DNA from 3 places in the Shewanella goraebulensis genome. Region 2 is predicted to be linked to each of the others. Evidence: predicted binding sites of a transcription regulator. Region 2 holds the regulator's gene; each other region holds the start of a gene.
What was found. The regulator sigma-54, encoded in region 2, starts transcription at its own class of promoters, with help from an activator protein. The targets are predictions, from matches to a motif close to GTTGGCACGNNNNTNGNNT.
Positions count from the first base shown of each region.

Region 1: flgA (flagellar basal body P-ring formation chaperone FlgA) is a predicted target of sigma-54. The motif match lies at 2,136-2,154, and genes of this name have one in related genera.
Region 3: QPX86_RS11915 (nitrate reductase) is a predicted target of sigma-54. The motif match lies at 1,583-1,601, and genes of this name have one in related genera.

Region 1 covers NZ_CP126972.1:3,465,374-3,469,629, forward strand. Annotated here, with positions in the region: gene QPX86_RS14705 (CheR family methyltransferase) at 87-920, opposite strand; gene QPX86_RS14710 (chemotaxis protein CheV) at 1,086-2,006, opposite strand; gene flgA (flagellar basal body P-ring formation chaperone FlgA) at 2,334-3,056, shown strand; gene flgM (flagellar biosynthesis anti-sigma factor FlgM) at 3,129-3,458, shown strand; gene QPX86_RS14725 (flagella synthesis protein FlgN) at 3,524-3,949, shown strand; gene QPX86_RS14730 (LPP20 family lipoprotein) at 4,168-4,256, opposite strand, start outside.
Region 2 covers NZ_CP126972.1:626,144-630,399, forward strand. Annotated here, with positions in the region: gene rapZ (RNase adapter RapZ) at 1-634, opposite strand, end outside; gene ptsN (PTS IIA-like nitrogen regulatory protein PtsN) at 631-1,074, opposite strand; gene hpf (ribosome hibernation promoting factor) at 1,077-1,364, opposite strand; gene QPX86_RS02630 (RNA polymerase factor sigma-54) at 1,388-2,872, opposite strand; gene lptB (LPS export ABC transporter ATP-binding protein) at 3,076-3,807, opposite strand; partial or broken gene lptA (lipopolysaccharide transport periplasmic protein LptA) at 4,122-4,256, opposite strand, start outside.
Region 3 covers NZ_CP126972.1:2,828,386-2,832,641, reverse strand. Annotated here, with positions in the region: gene htpX (protease HtpX) at 1-644, shown strand, start outside; gene cctA (tetraheme c-type cytochrome CctA) at 939-1,274, shown strand; gene QPX86_RS11915 (nitrate reductase) at 1,641-4,256, shown strand, end outside.

The sequences.
Region 1 (4,256 bases), 2.1 Mb from region 2:
ATAACCTAGGAAAGGATAAAAAACAAAATGCCAGCGAATGCTGGCATTGGAATATATAAAAAACCTTTAATTACAAAACGTTGAAACTAAGTTTTCTTTTGGTAGTAAATACCTGGATTACATCGAACCATATTGAATTCATCAGTTAAGCCTGAAATAGATTCTGACGCTCCTAAAAATAATATGCCGTTAGGGTTTAGAGCGGCAGCAAATTGCCGCAGTATTTTAGCTTTTGCCTCAGGGGCAAAATAAATCAGTACATTACGGCAGAAAATAATGTCGTATTTGCCAAGTAAGCTATAACTTTCTAGCAAATTATGAGCTCTAAAATTCACTAAACGCTTAACATTATCTTTAATCTTCATATTGCCAGAAGGCAATGGATCAAAAAATTGCCTTTTACGCTCAGGGGATAAACCACGGGCTAATGCCAAACTGTCATATTCCGCATTTTTACAGCGCTCGAGCATTGAGGGTGATAAATCTGTCGCTTGAATTGTGGCATTACCTGGCAATGCGCCCGGCTTACGCTGTTGATACTCAAGAATAGTCATTGCTAAAGAATAGGGTTCTTGCCCTGATGAACACGCCGCTGACCATATTTTTAACGGTCGGCCTAGACGACTATATTCTGGCAATAAAGTATTGTGCAGTAATTCAAACGGGTATTTATCTCTAAACCACAATGTCTCATTCGTGGTCATCGCATCGATAACTTCTGCTCTTAATTGTCTTTCTGTGGGCTTCATCGAACGTTTAACCACTTCAGATAATGAAGGAAGATCATACTTCCCCATTAAAGGTGCTAAACGACTTCTTACTAAATATTGTTTATTATCACCTAATACAATGCCGCTGTGCTGCTCTAAAAAGAGCTTAAACTGATTATATTCTGCTTCAGCGAGTGATTTATTAGTCACATTTACACCCTATTATAAAGAGATTGCCCTTGTGGCCATCTCAGTGTGAACCGGTCACTTAACTATCAAACTTGTTTAATCTTCAGAAAAGGCATAATAAACCTAAGTCTGCCTTTGTATATACTGTCTTTGCATATAATAATAGACAGACTATTGCCACAATGCTTATAAAATTAAGTGTTTATTCACAGCAGATGCTAATTCATCAGGGTTGAATTTTGCGATAAAATCATTAGCCCCAACTTTCTCGACCATAGCTTGGTTGAAAACCCCACTTAAAGAGGTGTGCAATACCACTTTTATGTCTTTAAGCTTAGGATCATCACGTATTTCTGCGGTCAAGGTATAACCATCCATTTCTGGCATTTCAATATCTGAAATAATTAATGGGATCTCGTCAGCAACATTATCCATTTCAGTTGCAATGGCTTTGAGCTTTTCAAGGGCATCTTTACCATCAATCGCAGTATCAATTTGCAAATTTAACGACTCAAGTGAACGTATAATTTGTTTTCTCGCTACCGCTGAATCATCAATGACCATAATGTGATAATGCTGTTCGCGATCAATGGTTAGCGCTTCATCTGCTTCTTTACTGATTTCAGTTTTAACTGGTGATATTTCATCTAAGATTTTTTCAACATCCAAAATCTCTACCAATTCACCTTCAATTTCTGTCACCGCCGTCAAATATGAGTTACGACCGGCACCTTGTGGAGGCGGCATAATAGATTCCCAATTCATATTGATAATGCGCTCAACAGAACTGACTAAGAAACCTTGAATACTGCGGTTATACTCAGCAATAATGATGAAACAGTTTTCAGTTGAAGTTAATGGGCGGCCACCCGTTGCCGCACTTAAATCAATCACAGAAATAGTCGAGCCGCGGATATGTGCAATCCCTTTAATCATAGGGCTTAGGCGCGGTAAAGTGGTTAATGGCGGACACTGTAAGACTTCTTTTACTTTAAAAACGTTAATACCAAAACGTTGACGGCCATTCAATTTAAAAAGCAACAACTCGAGTCTGTTTTGACCAACAAGTTGGGTACGTTTATTGACTGATTCAAGAATACTCGACATAACCCTGCCTTAATTAATACAGCCCCTTCGGGCATTTTCTTATGATTTAAAGCGACACTAATCCTACTACCATCAAATTGTAACACACGCTTGATGTGATTTATTCGCTATATTAATAGCTTTAATGTAATAGGCATACTTATTGCTTTAAATTAATCAATTACCATATAAACCAATATTTTCAGCTGAAAAGTCAAACTTCTGACTTCTGGTTCAATTATTCTTCAGTGAATAGTTCAGCTTAAAAGAATCTTGTTTAAATCAATGTATTTAAACCGCTAACATGAAGTATAGAGGTATTCTGGCAATACTCGCTAGAAACAAAATATGAAGAAAAACATTCTTTTGTTACTTATCTTAATGTGCGCTGCTTTTCCGGCTTTAGCCAGTGAAGACAGTACTATCACCTATTCTTTATCGACCATTACTGCGTTAGCTAAAGAGACTGTTGCAAAAAAAATTGCCGACTCACCTTCATTTAATAGCAATGCAAAAATAAACATTTTGCCGCAACGATTAGAAGGAAGGCTTAACCCCCCTTCATGTTACCCACCCATTCAGGTAGAAATGGCCAGTGACCGACCTATTAACCGCACTAATACTGTCAAAATTAGCTGTATAAGTCCTGAGTACGATTATCCTTGGCAAATGTATTTATCAGTAAAAGTTGAGGTACTCTACCCAGTTGTAACCGCTAAAGGTATTATCGAAAAAGGCGAACTCATCACTGACGACATCATTGAAATCAACTTTGTAGACCAACACAGCATTCGTGGTCAATTTTTCTCTGGTATATCAGACATTATTGGCACGCGCTCAAAAAGGCGAGTAGCAGCAAAAGCACCATTACTTAATAATAACCTATGTTTTGTCTGTAAAGGTGATTCGGTATCGATATACGCAAAAACAAGTAGCTTTGAAATCAAAACAGCTGGAGAAGCGTTGCGAGATGGTAACCTGGGAGATACTATTAGAGTCAAAAACTCTAACTCAAACAGAAGACTAGATGTTATTGTCACAGGTGTTGGAGAAGTTGAAGTTAGGATGTAAAATAATCCTAAAGTTATTTCCATCAAGGCCGATACCCTGTTAGGAATACCATAAATTACGCTGGAGCCTTACATGGCAATTGATATTAACAATCTAAAAACAGCTTCACACACTCAGTTACGCACCAATCGTAACTCAAGTGCTGCGACTAATACTGCAGAAACACCAAGCAGTAATAAAGCAGATGTGAAAACTGATTCGGTCAGCATCACCTCGCAAGCCCAACAGCTGCAAGGAGCTCAAAGCAAAATGGCATCGTTACCAGAAATTGATCAAAGCAAAGTTGATGCAATTAAAACAGCGATTTCAGAAGGTCGATATAAAGTTGACCCAGAAAAGCTCGCTGCTAACATTGCAAGTTTTGAAGCTGACATGAGCGGACTAAATTTCGACCAAGAGTAGTTTCATAATGACTCTTGGCTAATCAAGCGTTACATCAGTAACGTGGATTTTATAAAGAGTAACTTATGAACGAATTACTACAGCTGTTATCTTTTCAGCACGGCACCTTGTCGTCGCTGAAAAAACTTGTATCTGCAGAAAAACAAGCATTAACGGACCAAGACGCTGATACCCTGTTAGCCTTGGCTCGAGAAAAAGTCACTTGCCTTAATAATTTACAACAAAATGACCAGAAACTGGCTAACCATCCAGATAAAGAGCTGCTCAATACAAATGCCGAGTTAGTTCAAAAGGTAGAGGAAGCTAAGGCCATTTTAGAACAATGCAAAGACATTAATAATCAGAATGCCAGTCTTATCGAACTAAATATTGCCAGCCTGAATCGTTTCTCACAAGCAATGCAAATGAGCCGTAATGCTACCAGCCTGACTTATAATGACAAAGGTCATACTTCAACCATCTCTTCATTAGGGTCAAACCTAAAAGCTTAGGTACAAATTCAGGTGTAACCCTAGGTTTAAATCGAAGGTTTAAATCGAAGGTTTAAATCGAAAACTTAGTCTAGTTTTAAGAGTAACTCTATTGATAGCCTTACAAACAAGCGCCTTGTAAAATTGCAGTTTTAGACACAAAAAAGCCGCTAATCAGCGGCTTTATTATCAATTTCAACCCATCAAGATACAGTCTAACTAATAACGTATTAATAAAACTAAAAGTATGTTACTTCTTTGATCTTTCTTGGTCGATTAGCTTGCTGATAAAGCTCCCATACTTGAGCGTAGTCTAACTCCAACTCAG
Region 2 (4,256 bases):
GTCTGCCTAAAAATTCTTGTACTGGCTGGTCTAAGCCAGTTAGCGGTCTTAGCTCTGTTTCCCAATGCGGATTGGGTAAGAAGCGCACATCAAACATAAAGTCTGCTTCAGCTGGCATACCATGCTTGAAGCCAAATGACTCAAAATGAATCACTAACTCTTTATCGATACTGCCCATTAATATTTGTCTGACTTGATCGCTGAGATCATAAATGGTCAATTGAGAGGTATCAATGTAGTGATCGACCATTTTAGCAATCGGTTCGAGTAAACGACCTTCTAGCTGAATAGCTTCTTGTAGCGAAATTTGGTTTTTAGATAGAGGATGTAATCGACGGGTTTCACTGTAGCGTTTAAGTAGAACCTGATCATTTGAGTTTAGAAATAAACTAATGATAGTCGTATCATCAGATAATAAGGCTATTTGCTCTTCTAGAACCTTGCCTTGCTCTTCAATATTTCGAACATCGACACTGATGGCGACAAGTTCGTTATTTCCCTTGAGCTGCTCAAGCAAACTGCCAATAAGTGGTAGAGGCAGGTTATCAACACAGTAATAACCTAAATCTTCTAATACCCTAAGTGCAACTGATTTACCTGAGCCTGATCGTCCTGATACGATGACAAGTTTCATGCAGTTATAACCTGATATAGTTCTGTAGCGTCATGACTCTTTCGAAGTCGCTTAAGGATTAATTTATCACTCAGTTTTTCAGCCATGGTAGACAGCGTACTTAAATGCTGTTGGCATTGATCTGAAGGAACTAGCAGTGCAAATAATATATCCACGGGTTTCTTGTCGATAGCATCAAACTCAATGCCTTCTTCACACTTGATCAAAATGGCTATCGGGTGTTCGATATCATTTAATCGACCATGGGGAATAGCTATGCCATTTCCAATACCTGTACTACCCATTTTTTCACGTGCTATTAAACTTTCAAAAATAGCCTGTGATGATAGGGTTGGGTACTGGGCAGCCATTAAATCGCTGATGAGTTCCAGTACTTTTTTCTTACTGCCCGGCGTGGCGCAGGTGGTGCACGCCGGTTGCAGAATGGTGCGAAGTTCCATTGTTAGTGTTTAATTAACTTCTCTTTATGTTTAATTACCTGACGGTCTAATTTGTCTATCAGGGCGTCAATTGCGACATACATATCTGCGTTTTGAGATACGGCAAAAACTTCACCTCCTTTGAGGTGTAATTTTGCTTCAGCAATTTGTTGCAGCTTCTGAACATTGAGCACAACGTGAACATTATTGATCTGTTCGAAGTGTCGTTCAAGCTTTGAAAACTTAGTTTGTACATACTCACGTAAAGATTGCGTGATTTCTACATGGTGCCCAGTCAGATTAATTTGCATAGATCATCCTCCATTACAAAGGCTTATAAGCTTTTGCGTTGGTTTGAGGGAGGGATGAGCATTGCTTCACGATATTTGGCGATCGTACGCCGAGCAACATTAATCCCTTGTTCAGCCAATAGCGTCGCCATTTTACTATCGCTAAGTGGCTTTTTCTGGTTTTCCGCTGCAACAAGCTTCTTAATAAAGGCACGAATTGCAGTAGAAGAACATTCTCCGCCATCATCAGTACTAACGTGGCTAGAGAAGAAATATTTTAGTTCAAAAAGTCCGCGAGGGGTGTGCATATATTTTTGAGTCGTCACACGAGAAATCGTCGACTCATGCATTTCAACTGCTTCAGCAATATCATTAAGCACCATCGGTTTCATGGCTTCTTCACCAAACTCAAAAAATCCTTGCTGAAATTGCACAATACAATTGGCCACTTTTAACAGGGTTTCATTGCGACTCTCAATACTCTTGATAAACCATTTTGCTTCTTGTAAGTGACCACGAATAAATTGGCTATCAGACTGACTTGCAGACCCTTTTGCCATGGCTGCGTATTGCTGATTCACACCAATTTTGGGCATGTTATCTGGATTGAGCTCTACGACCCAGCGGCCACTTTTCTTAAATACAGTCACATCAGGTATGACATATTCGTCTTTAATCGGCGTTATTTGTAAACCTGGACGCGGATTCAAGGTTTGAATAAATTGAATCGCTTCGCGTAAATCATCTTCTTTAAGCTTGGTTTTACGCATTAATAAGCGAAAGTCGCGGCCAGCAATTAAATCAAGGTGTTCACTAATGAGCAATTTTACATTGTCGATGCAGGGGATTTCATCTGGATATTGACCAAGTTGAATCATGAGACATTCACTTAAGTCTCTCGCTGCCACTCCTACAGGGTCAAAATGTTGCACGCGTTTAAGTACAGCTTCAACTTCGTCGAGTTCTATATCTTCAAGACCTAAGGCCTGCAATATGTCCTCAGTTGATTGGGTTAAGTAACCGCGTTCATCAACGGCGTCGATAATAGCTGTGGCAATAACAAGATCGTTTTCAGAAAAAGGAGTCAGGTTTTTTTGCCACTCAAGGTGTTCATATAAGCCTTCGGTGGTTTCACCTTGAAAAGGCATATCGTCATCACGAGCGACGGCCCCAGAGCCTGAACTAGGCGATGCGGTATAGACTTCATCCCATGTAGTATCCATCGGGAGATCTTCTGGCATCGACTCTTTGGTTAATGATTCCGTGGTATCAACGGTAGAGGTGTCTTTTTCAACGGTAACTTGGCTATTATCGCTAAAATCAGTGTCGGTTTGCTGGGCGTTTTCTTTTACGGGTTCTTTGGCTTTAGCAAACTCATCTTCGAGCTCAAGGAGAGGGTTTGAGTCAAGTGCTTGTTGAATTTCTTGCTGTAGCTCCAATGAGGAAAGTTGCAATAAGCGTATGGCTTGTTGCAACTGAGGGGTCATCGTCAGGTGTTGACCCATTTTGAGTTGGAGTGAGGCTTTCATTTACCGCTTATCCCTAATTGAATTTCATCATCGCGACTAACAATTGTGTGGGTCTAGCACCTTTTTATCGTTTTCTAGACTGACGTTAAACAATGCTTTGGTTTAGCATTTAGTTCAACGATAAGTTGAGTCTAGAACATAGCACTAAAAAGTGGGACTGATACTGGTCGCGAAATGCCATATTGTGCACTAAAGAATGCTAACTATAGCTTGAATTGCTCACCTAAGTATACTGACCTGACTTGCTGATTGTCTAAGATTTCAGCAGGCGTGCCTTCTGCAATTAAATCACCGTGGCTGACAATATACGCGCGCTCACACACATCAAGTGTTTCACGAACATTATGGTCTGTAATTAACACACCTAAACCACGACTTTTTAATTGTTGAATAATTTTCTTGATATCTATCACAGAGATAGGATCAACACCTGCGAAAGGCTCATCCAATAAAATGAACTTAGGATTGGCTGCCAATGCGCGTGCGATTTCTACCCGGCGACGTTCACCACCCGATAATGCCATGCCTTGGCTATCGCGAATATGAGTGATATTGAACTCTTCTAATAAGTGTTCTAATTCTTCAATGCGCTGCTCTGTGGTTAAACTCTTGCGGGTTTGTAACACAGCCATAATGTTATCGTGTACGGTCAGCTTTCGAAAAATACTGGCTTCTTGTGGTAAATAACCAATGCCTTTGCGAGCGCGGAGATGCATTGGATCTGCAGTGAGATCGTCAGAATCAATTAATATCCGGCCTTTATCGCTTTTAACTAAACCAACCACCATATAAAAGGTGGTGGTTTTACCTGCGCCATTTGGCCCTAATAGCCCCACAATTTGCCCAGTTTTAACTGTCAGGCTGACATTTTTAACTACTTGGCGGCTTTTATAACTTTTCGCCAAGTTTTCAGCTGTTAACGTTATTTGTGTCATTATTGAGTTTGCTCTAGCGCTGGTGCTTCAGGTAATGAATCTGTATTTGGCTTATCTTTAACTTGTTGGCCTTCAATTGAAGTCTCTATATTTGCTTCAGGTACTTCGATGACGGGCATTGCCGATTCAGAACTATTCTTGTGAGTATCAGTTTCTTCAGTAGTTGTTATGTCTGTAGAAGTTATTTCAGCATTATTGGCTTCTGTTTTCTCTTCACTGATAGATGTAGCTTGATTCTCAATGAGCTTTTCTGACTCTTCTGCTTTTGGTGATTCTAATTCAGGCTGCTCTGAATTATCTGTTGAGTCATTTAAATCTGGATAGTTTTCTGGTTGGAAAATCGTAATAACGCGATCTTTACCATCACCAGTACTTTCAGCAATCAATTGTTGCTTATCAATATTATAGCTAATCAAGTTACCAGTAACTTGGCTGCCAGCTTGATCAAG
Region 3 (4,256 bases), 2.2 Mb from region 2:
CTGAACGTTGGTTGGTTGACACCGTTGCTCGTCAAGCAGAGCAAGCTGGTATCAAAATGCCAGAAGTGGCGATTTACCAATCACCAGAAATGAATGCTTTTGCCACTGGCCCAAGCAAAGACAATGCATTGGTCGCGGTAAGTTCTGGTCTACTTTATGGTATGACTCAAGACGAAATAGAAGGCGTGCTAGCGCACGAAGTTAGCCACGTTGCCAATGGCGATATGGTGACACTGACCCTAATTCAAGGCGTGGTAAACACCTTCGTTATCTTTGCTGCCCGTGTTGTAGCAGGTATCGTGAACAACGTAGTAGCTAACAACAGTGAAGACGGTGAAGGCCTAGGTATGTTTGCTTATATGGCGGTTGTTTTCGTCATGGACATGTTATTTGGTATTTTAGCGTCAATGATTGTGGCTTACTTCTCACGTATTCGTGAATTTAAAGCTGATGAAGGTGCTGCGAAACTAGCCGGAAAGCACAAAATGATTGCTGCATTAGAGCGCTTAAAAACGGGCCCTGAAGCAGGCGCAATGCCAGCACAAATGTCAGCACTAGGTATTAATGGTAAAGGTTCAATGGCTGAATTCTTAATGAGCCATCCACCTCTTGATAAGCGTATTAGCGCTCTTAAGAACAGCTAATATCTTAATATGATTAACAAAAGGAGCCTTGTGGCTCCTTTTTTATTGCTTTCTTTTTACTCTTGAACGAGTAGAATAACCTCGACTTTAATATTGCGGATACAAAGAGTGACGCATATTAGGGGGTTGGTGCAGTTGTTAGTTGTTAGTTATTAGTGGTTACTTTTGCTGTTGCTAAAATAACCAGTGTTAGCTAAGTTTATAACTGAGCCATAAATGTCGTGCTGATAACCGATATCGAAGAAAGCCACTTGATGAGAGCTTTCTCGAATATCACAAATGGAGGGTATTATAGTGAGCAATAAAATTCTTGTAGCATTGTTTGCAGCAGCTCTTGCTGTACTAACTTTGTCATCAAATGCTTTTGCCGCAGATGAAAATCTTGCTGATTTCCACGCTGAGATGGGTGGTTGTGAAAGCTGTCACGCTGACGGCGAGCCTTCAGCAGATGGTGAGTATGAGTTCGAACAGTGTCAAAGCTGTCACGGAACACTTGCTGAAATGGACGATAATCACGCACCGCATGATGGAATGCTAATGTGTGCAGATTGTCACGCACCACATGACATGAATGTTGGCGATGTACCAACATGTGATAGCTGTCATGATGATGGGCGTTCTGCTCAGTAGTTTCGATAACTTGATTGCTATTTTTCATCGATGCTGATTATGAGTACGATGCAAAAAAGTTTAAAAAAGCGCCGTTGATGTTGGCGCTTTTTTTATGGCTTTAAATACAGTTTGTCGTCAAACTTTAATTTGAAGTTCAAAATATTCTCAAAATTACTCTCTTTTTGTACCTCTAAAGAGGTATTTATAATCGTTTGTTTTCAATGGTTTGCGCAAACTTGGTGCGAAATGGTGCACTTATGTTGCACAGTTCTTAGTGCTTCTCTTTTACTTTTTTGTTAAATCCTCGTTAAATCATCACCTTAGTAATTGGCACAACTTTTGCGATGTTATTGACATAAAATTTTGTCAGTAAAGGGAAGTTGCATGTCTAATATCCAATCTAGTTGTGCTTATTGTGGAGTTGGCTGTGGCGTTACTATCTCACCGAAATCAAACTCTTTAAACTCAAGTTCGCTAAATGCTGGTTCTCAAAAATCAACTGCATTTAATGCAAATTTTGAGTTGATTGGCGATCAAGCCCATCCAGCCAATAAAGGTCAGCTTTGTGCAAAAGGCGAACGACTCATCGAGAGTCTGGTTCGGCCTAATACTTTGCGCTACCCCAAATTAAAATCAGGCAAACCAGTTTCTTGGGATGCAGCGCTGAATACAGTGGCAGAGACTTTTAAGCAAACAATTGCAGAACATGGGCCAGATTCAGTAGCCTTTTACCTTTCAGGCCAATTGCTGACTGAAGACTACTATGTTGCAAATAAACTGGCCAAAGGCTTTATTGGTACTGCCAATGTAGATACAAATTCGCGTTTATGTATGTCTTCGGCGGTTAGTGGACATATGCGCGCCTTCGGCGAAGATGTGGTGCCAGGTTGTTATGAAGATTTTGAACTTGCCGATGTGATTGTATTAGTCGGTGCCAATAGCGCTTGGACTCACCCAGTGCTATTCCAGCGTATGATAAAAACCCGTGAACAGCGTGGCACAAAAATCGTTGTGATTGATCCTGCTAAAACCGCGACTTCAAGTCAGGCAGATTTACATTTACAAATTGCCCCAGGTACTGACAGTTTACTATTTAATGGTTTGCTGCAGTTTATTGTCGATAATGATGCTGCTGATACCGATTACATTGCGGCGCATACTCAAGATATTGAAGCTGTGCTGACTGAACTGTCACACGATAAGCAACAATTTGAAGTGGATAATCTAGCCACTTCATTGGGGTTATCAACCAGTGAGTTGCTGCATTTTTACCAATTATTCATTGGAAATGAAAAAGTAATGACAGCCAGTTGTCAGGGGGTAAATCAGTCGGTTTTAGGAACTGATACCACCAATGCGATGATCAATTGCCATTTAGCATTAGCACATATCGGTAAGCCTGGTAGCGGCTTCTTTTCTCTCACAGGACAACCCAATGCAATGGGGGGCCGCGAAGTCGGTGGTTTAGCTACGCAGCTTGCTTGTCATATGGGCTTTACTGATGCTGAACGTCAATTGCTTGCTGACTTTTGGCATACCGATGATAAGAGCGGTGTTATTGCTAAAGAAAAAGGTTTAACCGCTGTTGAGCTTTTTGATGCCATGGCTGAAGGAAAAATTAAAGCGGTATGGATTATGGGAACTAACCCGTTAGTGTCGCTACCTAATACTGCTAAAATTCAGCAGGCATTCGATGCTTGTCCTTTTGTAGTGGTATCTGATATTACTCAAGATGCAGCAACGGCCAAACAAGCGGATATTTTGTTGCCTGCATTAGGTTGGTCAGAAAAGTGCGGCACTGTGACCAATAGTGAAAGAGTCATTACTCGCCAGCGTGGTTTTATCCCAACAAAAGGTGAGGCTAAAGCTGATTGGTGGGCACTTGCTGAAGTTGCTAAATTAATGGGCTTTGAAAATGAATTTGATTTTAAAAATAGCGCTGCAGTATTTAAGGAATTTGCACAATTATCAAAAGCCGTAAAAAGCCGTTTTCCTGAAAAACAATTCGACTTAACTGGCATGAGTGATTTAACGAATGAGCAATATGATGGTTTAAAGCCGACTCAATGGCCTGTGGCAGATACCTCACAACTAGGTCAATCGAATCAAAGAGTTTATCAAAATGGCTTATTCTCAACCCCAAGCCAAAAAGCGCAATTTATAACCACTGCACATTCAACAGCAGTTAGTATGGCCACTGAAGTTGTTAATCAGCATCAAATTAAATTAAACAGTGGTCGCAGCCGCGATCAATGGCACACCATGACACGTACTGGTCATATTGCCAGTCTTCGCGCCAGTATTCCTGAGCCATTCATTGCAATGCACCCGTTAAAAATCAAGCAACTTGATTTACAAAATGGTGACTTGGTCAGTTTTGAAACTGAAGTTGATGATGCCGAAACTGTTAGTAGAAAAGTTGCTGCTGCCAGAGTTGTTTCTGATGAGAATCAAGCTCCAGATATTGCGTTTATGCCAATGCATTGGTCGTCGCAATTTTCAGTTGGCGATGGGGTTAATCAGGCTTTAAACAGCGATGTTGACCCAGTATCAAAGCAACCTGCTTTTAAGTGTCAAACCGTTAGCATTTCAAAAGTTTATGCCGCACTGCAAGGGGTTATTTTTGGTGAGCATGACCCTGAATTTAATGGAACTTGCTGGAACGTGCAGCAGTCATTATCACAAGGCGAGTGTTTTCACATTGCTTTTAGTGATGCAGAGCAAGGTTTTGGGTTCCAATCGACGCTTTATTCTCTTAAATGGACCATCAGTTTATTCAGTAAGCAACTTATTCATGTGCAATGCAATATTCATAAAGGTCTGCTGGTATCGCTAAAATTGTTAAGCGAACAACAGGTTGAAGTGGCGCTTGAACCTATGCACTTGCTTATTGGAAAAGAAGTCGATACTGCCTTAATGCAGCAATTGCATCAGTTAATCAAAGCAGGTAACAGCCCACTTATTTGTGCATGTACAGGCGTTACGGAAGCTAAAATTCAA